One region of the Streptomyces sp. NPDC059917 genome, then DNA from elsewhere that is predicted to be linked to it. Evidence: predicted binding sites of a transcription regulator. Region 1 holds the regulator's gene; the other holds the start of a gene.
The links. Region 1 encodes HspR, which represses chaperone genes until heat shock. Its sites were predicted from a motif close to TTGAGNNNNNNNNNCTCAA; they were not measured.
Positions count from the first base shown of each region.

Region 2: lon (endopeptidase La) is a predicted target of HspR. The motif match lies at 1,781-1,799, and genes of this name have one in related genera.

Region 1 covers NZ_JBHWLC010000086.1:23,579-26,983, forward strand. Annotated here, with positions in the region: gene ACFWAR_RS33480 ((2Fe-2S)-binding protein) at 1-95, opposite strand, end outside; gene ACFWAR_RS33485 (hypothetical protein) at 92-376, opposite strand; gene ACFWAR_RS33490 (helix-turn-helix transcriptional regulator) at 461-1,543, shown strand; gene ACFWAR_RS33495 (heat shock protein transcriptional repressor HspR) at 1,617-2,063, opposite strand; gene dnaJ (molecular chaperone DnaJ) at 2,065-3,255, opposite strand; gene grpE (nucleotide exchange factor GrpE) at 3,297-3,405, opposite strand, start outside.
Region 2 covers NZ_JBHWLC010000009.1:12,610-16,014, forward strand. Annotated here, with positions in the region: gene ACFWAR_RS07735 (sulfurtransferase) at 1-99, shown strand, start outside; gene ACFWAR_RS07740 (DUF4097 domain-containing protein) at 368-1,138, shown strand; gene ACFWAR_RS07745 (DUF1877 family protein) at 1,178-1,672, opposite strand; gene lon (endopeptidase La) at 1,822-3,405, shown strand, end outside.

The sequences.
Region 1 (3,405 bases):
GTGTGGGGGATGGCCGTGACGAGATCGATGAACTGCCATCCGGACCGGTACGCAGATGCCATTTCGCGACGGAAGTCGCGGTCGTCGGGGGTCATGAGGACACCGCCTCGGGGTGAGAGGTCCAACCGGTGTCACCTTCGGAACCCTGGGGCGAGTCGGTCGAGCCCGTGCCGTTCTTCAGAACCGGCGCATTGGTCCAGCCGGTGTCGAACGATGTTCCTGCCGGCGCCATCGTCCAGCCGGTGTCCCAGCTGGCCCTGGCGCTCCCCGCGTCTGTGTCGACGGCGCTGACTGCACCAAAAACCGCAACGGCGGAGAAAACAACGGCAAGCGCCGAGCGAAGCATTCTTTTGTACATGGTCGGCTTCGTCCTCACTTGATGGAATCCTCTCCCCCGCGTGTCCGACGATGGCTCATTCAGGCACGTCACTGCCACAGGGACGATGCATCATGTTCTTGCATGTTCAGGACCCTGGGGGGTGGAGATTTGCCCAGAAGCGGCACAAACGAGACACATCCCCACCCCGTCACGTCTCTGTGCGACGAGGGAGCACGGCTCTACGCGGCAGCGCTCAGCACGGGCCGTATCGCAAGGGGAGAAGTTGAAAATGCTCCCTGCCTGCTTGAATTCGCTCTTCTGCAGCCCGATCCGGACGACGCGAACCAGCTGCGTCCGGTTCCCCCATCCGTCGCATTGGCCCAACGTCTCCACCCGATTGAACGTGAGATCCAGGACCGCCGACGCAGCGCTGTAGATCTCACCGACGCTTTCGAGCCGTTCCTTACCATCAGTGCCCAGAGTCCCGCCAACACTCACGCCATCACCGTGCTGGAGGGATTCGAGCGGATCAACGCGGCGCTGAACCTGGCGACGGCCGAATGTCACACCGAGGTGCTGACCGTCCAGCCCGGCGGCGCCCGGCCCTCGCTCGCCCTGACCCAGGCGCTGGAGCGCGACGCCCCGCTGATCGACCGCGGGGTCAGCATACGGACCCTCTACCAGCACACCGCGCGCCACAGCCAGGGCACGCTGGCCTACGTGGACCGCATCTCCGCGGGCAAGGTGGAGATCCGTACGCTCGAAGAACTGATAGAGCGCCTGATCATCTTCGACCGCACCGTGGCCTTCATCCCCGCCAGCGACGACCGGCGGGTGGCGCTGGAGCTGCGGCACCCGGGTCTGGTCGAGTACCTCATCAAGGTCTTCGAGCAGCTCTGGCGGCGCGCTGTGCCCCTGCGCCAGGAAGTGACGTACCGGCACACCCCCGAGGGGATTTCCGGCGTCCAGCGCTCCATCGCGCAGCTCCTCGTCGAGGGGTACGTCGACGAGGCCATCGCCCGGCGGCTCGGCATGAACGTGCGCACCGCCCGCGCGCACATCGCCAAGCTGGCCACCGTCCTGGGCAGCGGCAGCCGGGCGCAGCTCGGCTTCCTCATCGCGCAGTCGGGGATCCTCGACGGACCGGGCGCCCTGCCGGGCGGCGGCGGGCTCACCGCCGAACACGACCCGGACCCGGACCTCGACCCCGACCACCTGGTCTGAGGAACGCGCACGGGCCCCGCTCCCCGAGGTGGGGAGCGGGGCCCGTGAAGGTCCCTGCGCGGCGGGTCGCGGGTCAGTCCAGCGGCCGCTTGGGCCGCCAGACGACCAGGGCGTTGCCCGGCTGCGGCGGCTGGTACGGGACCAGGTCGCGCCGGTACGAGGCGTGCACCTGGGCCTCGCGCTGGCGCAGCACCGCCGCCGCACCGTCCACAGCCGTGGACAGCTCGGCGACGCGCTGCTGGAGCGCGGCGACCTGGTTCTCCAGCTCGATGATCCGCTTGATGCCCGCCAGGTTGATGCCCTCGTCCTGGGACAGCGCCTGCACCGTGCGGAGCAGCTCGATGTCCCGGGCCGAGTAGCGGCGCCCGCGCCCGGCCGTCCGGTCCGGGGAGACCAGGCCGAGGCGGTCGTACTGGCGGAGGGTCTGCGGATGCAGGCCCGAGAGCTGGGCGGCCACCGAGATGACGTAGACCGGGGTCTCGTCGGTCAGCTGATAAGGATTGCGTCGGCGGCCGTCCATGTCATGCTCCCTTCGCGGACTCGAACAGGATGGAGCGCGGGTCCTCCGAGGCCGTGGCGTCGCGGAACGACTCCAGCGCCTCGCGGGCCTTGTCCGACAGCTCTGTCGGGACGGCCACTTCGACCGTCACCAGCAGGTCGCCGCGGGTGCCGTCCTTGCGGACCGCGCCCTTGCCACGGGCGCGCATCGTGCGCCCGTTGGGGGTGCCCGGCGGCAGCTTCAGCGTCACCGCGGGGCCGTTCAGCGTCGGCACCTTGATGTCGGCGCCCAGGGTCGCCTCGACGAAGGTGACCGGGACGGTGACCGTGAGGTTGTCGTCCCTGCGCCCGAACACCGGGTGGCTGTCCACGTGCACGACGACGTACAGGTCGCCGCCGGGACCGCCGCGCTCGCCCGGAGCGCCCTTGCCGCGCAGCCGGATCCGCTGGCCGTCGGAGACGCCCGCCGGGATCCGGACCTGCATGGTGCGCGAGGAACGGGCCCGGCCGCTGCCCTTGCAGACGTCGCAGGGGGTCTCGGCGATCAGGCCGCGGCCCTTGCAGTCCGCACACGGGTCGGTCAGCGAGAAGCCGCCGCCGCTGCCGCGCGAGACCTGCCCGGTGCCGACGCAGGTCGGGCACACCCGGGGCGTGCCGTTCTTGTCGCCGGTGCCCGAACACGCCTTGCAGGGCGCCTGCGAGGACATCCGCAGCGGCACCGTGGCCCCGTCCACCGCCTCCGTGAAGGAGAGGGTGACCTCGGACTCGATGTCCTGGCCGCGGCGCGGCTGGGTGCGGGTGCCCGCACCGGGGCCCGCGCCACCGCGGTTGAACAGGCCGCCGAACACGTCGCCCAGACCGCCGCCGAAGCCGCCGGCGCCCGCTCCGCCCCCGCCCTGGGCGCCTCCGAAGAGGTCGCCCAGGTCGAAGTTGGAGAAACCGCCGCCACCGCCGGGACCGGGGCGGAAGCCACCGTTCCCGAACAGCGCGCGGGCCTCGTCGTACTCCTTGCGCTTCTTGCTGTCTCCGAGGACGTCGTGCGCCTCGGAGATCTCCTTGAAGCGCTCCTCGGCCGCCGAGTCGCCCTTGTTGGCGTCCGGGTGGAACTCGCGGGCGAGCTTCCGGTACGCCTTCTTGATCTCGGCCTCGGTGGCGTCCTTCGGGACACCGAGGACCTTGTAGTAGTCCTTCTCGACGAAGTCCTTAGTGCTCATCCCCGGTGGCCCTCCTCTCGTGTCGTGCTGACATCAGACCTTCAGCCCTTGTCGGGCCCGTCCGTGTCCGTGCTCTGCTCGGCCGCGTCCTCGGACTTGGCCGGAGCGGCCGCGCCCGGCTGGGGCTCGGCCACCGCGACGCGCGCGGGA
Region 2 (3,405 bases), on a different contig from region 1:
GCGGTGTTGGCGGGGTACGCCGATCCGGGCGTGTACGACGGGTCCTGGAGCGAGTGGGGCACCCCCGGCCCGCTCCCGGTGACCACGGGACCGGCGTAGACGTCACCCTTGCCGCTTCCGGCCCGCTTCCGGTGGGCACGGGGCCGGCGTTGGCGTCGTCGCGCGTGAGCCCGGCCGATTCCAGCCCGCTTCCGGTGGGCACGGGACCGGCGTTGGCGTCGCCGGACCGGCTTGGACGTCGTCCCGGCCGATTCCAGCCCGTCCGGCGATTGAGGACGCTCGCCGGAGGCGGGGGTGGTGCTAGCACTACCTCGGGACGGGTAGCAGCGCCATCGATCGGGCGGGGCCGGGTCGCCAGACTGGTGGCATGACTTCACGCCGCGCCCTCACCCTGCCGGTCACGGCCCTCGCCGCCCTCACCGCGGGCCTGCTCGTCTCCGGCTGCACCCCCGACCTCCTCGCCGGCGGGGACCAGAAGACGACGAAGACCGCGGCCGCCGACGCCACCGTCGCCGAGGCCGTCACCTCGGTGGAGATCAAGAACGCGCGCAGGGGCTCCATCGAGGTGGTTCCCGGCACCGGCCCCGGCGTCGCCGTCCACCGCACGGTCCACTACCGCGGCGACACCGTGCCCCGCCCCGACCAGCGGGTCTCCGCCGGGGCCCTCACCTTCACCGACGACTGCGGCGACGGCACCTCCTGCTACGTCGACTACCGCCTGGAGGTACCGGCCACGGCCAAGGTGAAGCTGGGCACGAGCAGCGGCTCCCTCAAGGTGACGGGCGTGGCGGAGGCCGACCTGGAGGCGAGTTCCGGATCCGTACGGGCCGACCGGATCGCCGGGCCGTTGCGCGTCTCGACCTCCTCCGGCGACATCACCGGTACGGCACTGGGCGGGCCGTCCGCCGAGGTGAGTTCCAGCTCCGGCGACGCCCGGCTCGACTTCACGCGGGCGCCCTCCTCGGTGACGGCGCAGGCCAGCTCGGGGAACGTGACCCTGCGCGTGCCCGGTGGCCCCTACCGGGTCGGCGTGACCACCAGCTCCGGCGACCGCGAGGTGGGCGTCCCGACGGACCCGGCGTCCACGGCGCGCCTGACCGTGACGACCAGCTCGGGCGACGTGAAGATCACGTCCTAGCGACTACGGCGACCACGGCGACCACGGCGACCACGGCGACTACGACAGCCACACCAGCAGCGCGTCACCGTCCGCCGCCGCGGCGCGGAAGAAGGGCAGCAGCTCTTCGTAGCGGGCCACGACGCCCTCCAGCGAGGCCCCGCCCTCCCAGGCGTGCACCGGGTAGACGTCGGCCCGGGCCAGGTCGGCCGGGCCGACGCCGCCCACCAGCCGGTCGCCGTCCGTCGCCGCCATGGCCGCGGCGGCGGTCCGCACCTGCCCGGGCGTCAGGCAGCGCGGCGGCCCGTAGCTCCACGCCCCCGCCCCGGCCCCCGGCACCCCGCTCCAGGGGAGCGCCTCCTCGCCGTGCGCGATGTCGACGGGGAAACCGATGCGCCGGGTCAGGAACCCGAGGGCGTCCCAGGCCGTGCCGGCACTGCACCAGCGCTCCCCGCGCGCCCCGCCCGACCCGAGCGCCTCGACCCAGGCCGGGTCGCGCCGGGCGCGCTCCAGCTCGTCGACGGTCAGCCGGACGTAGCTCCCGAGGATGCTCATGCGCGAAGGGTAGGACCCACCACTGACATCGGCCCCGGGTCCGAGGGGGGCCGGACGCGTTCGCCCCGGGCGAACGGCGGTTGGGGAACATTGGGCGGCGCACAAGCATTGAGTCGGCATAGCTCAACTTCGCTGCCGGAGGGAAAATCATGGCTTCGACGTCCGTAACGCTCACTCTGCCCGTGCTGCCGCTTGACGACGAGGTCGTGCTGCCGGGGATGGTCGTTCCGCTGGACCTGTCCGACTCGGAGGTGCGCGGTGCCGTGGAAGCGGCCCAGGCCGCCGCCGGTACCGGGAAGCCACGGGTGCTGCTCGTACCGCGGGTCGACGGGAAGTACGCCGGGACCGGCGTGCTGGGCACCGTCGAGCAGGTGGGGCGGCTGTCCGACGGGGATCCCGGGGCCCTGATCCGGGGCCGCGGCCGGGTCCGGATCGGGGCCGGTACCACCGGGCCCGGCGCCGCCCTGTGGGTGGAGGGCGAGACGGTGGACGAGCAGGTGCCGGAGCCGCTGCCCGGCGCCGTCGCCGAGCTGGTCAAGGAGTACAAGGCGCTCGCCACCAGCTGGCTCAAGAAGCGCGGCGCCTGGCAGGTCGTGGACCGGGTGCAGCAGATCGAGGGCGTCTCCGCCCTCGCCGACAACTCCGGCTACTCGCCCTTCCTGACCCTGGAGCAGAAGCTCCAGCTGCTGGAGACGGCCGACGCCGTCGCCCGCCTGCGGCTCGCCGTCAAGATGCTCAGCGACCACCTCGCCGAGCAGGACGTGGCCGAGTCCATCGCCAAGGACGTGCAGGAAGGCGTCGACAAGCAGCAGCGCGAGTTCCTGCTGCGCCGTCAGCTGGAGGCCGTGCGCAAGGAACTGCGCGAGCTGAACGGCGAGAAGGAGGGCGAGGAGTCCGACGACTACCGCGTCCGCGTCGAGGAGGCGGACCTCCCCGAGAACGTCCGCGAGGCGGCCCTCAAGGAGGTCGAGAAGCTGGAGCGGGCGAGCGACCAGTCGCCCGAGGGCTCCTGGATCCGCACCTGGCTGGACACCGTGCTGGAACTGCCCTGGAACGAGCGGACCGAGGACGAGTACGACATCCAGGGCGCCCGCGCGATCCTCGACGCCGAGCACGCCGGGCTGAGCGACGTGAAGGACCGCATCACGGAGTACCTGGCCGTGCGCAAGCGCCGCTCCGAGCGCGGGATGGGCGTCGTCGGGGGCCGTCGCGGCGGGGCGGTGCTGGCCCTGGTCGGGCCGCCCGGGGTCGGCAAGACCTCGCTCGGCGAGTCCGTGGCGCACGCCATGGGGCGCAAGTTCGTCCGGGTCGCGCTGGGCGGCGTACGGGACGAGGCCGAGGTCCGCGGACACCGGCGGACGTACGTCGGGGCGCTCCCCGGCCGGATCGTGCGGGCCATCAAGGAGGCCGGGTCGATGAACCCGGTGGTGCTCCTGGACGAGATCGACAAGGTGGGCTCCGACTACCGGGGCGACCCGGCGGCGGCGCTGCTGGAGGTCCTGGACCCGGCCCAGAACCACACCTTCCGGGACCACTACCTGGAGGTCGAACTGGACCTCAGCGACGTGGTCTTCCTCGCCACCGCCAACGTGCTGGAGGCGATCCCGGAGGCGCTGGCGGACCGCATGGAGCTGGTCCGGCTGGACGGCTACACCGAGGACGAGAAGGTCGTCATCGCCCGGGACCACCTGCTGCCCCGGCAGCTGGAGCGGGCCGGACTGGCGGCCGAGGAG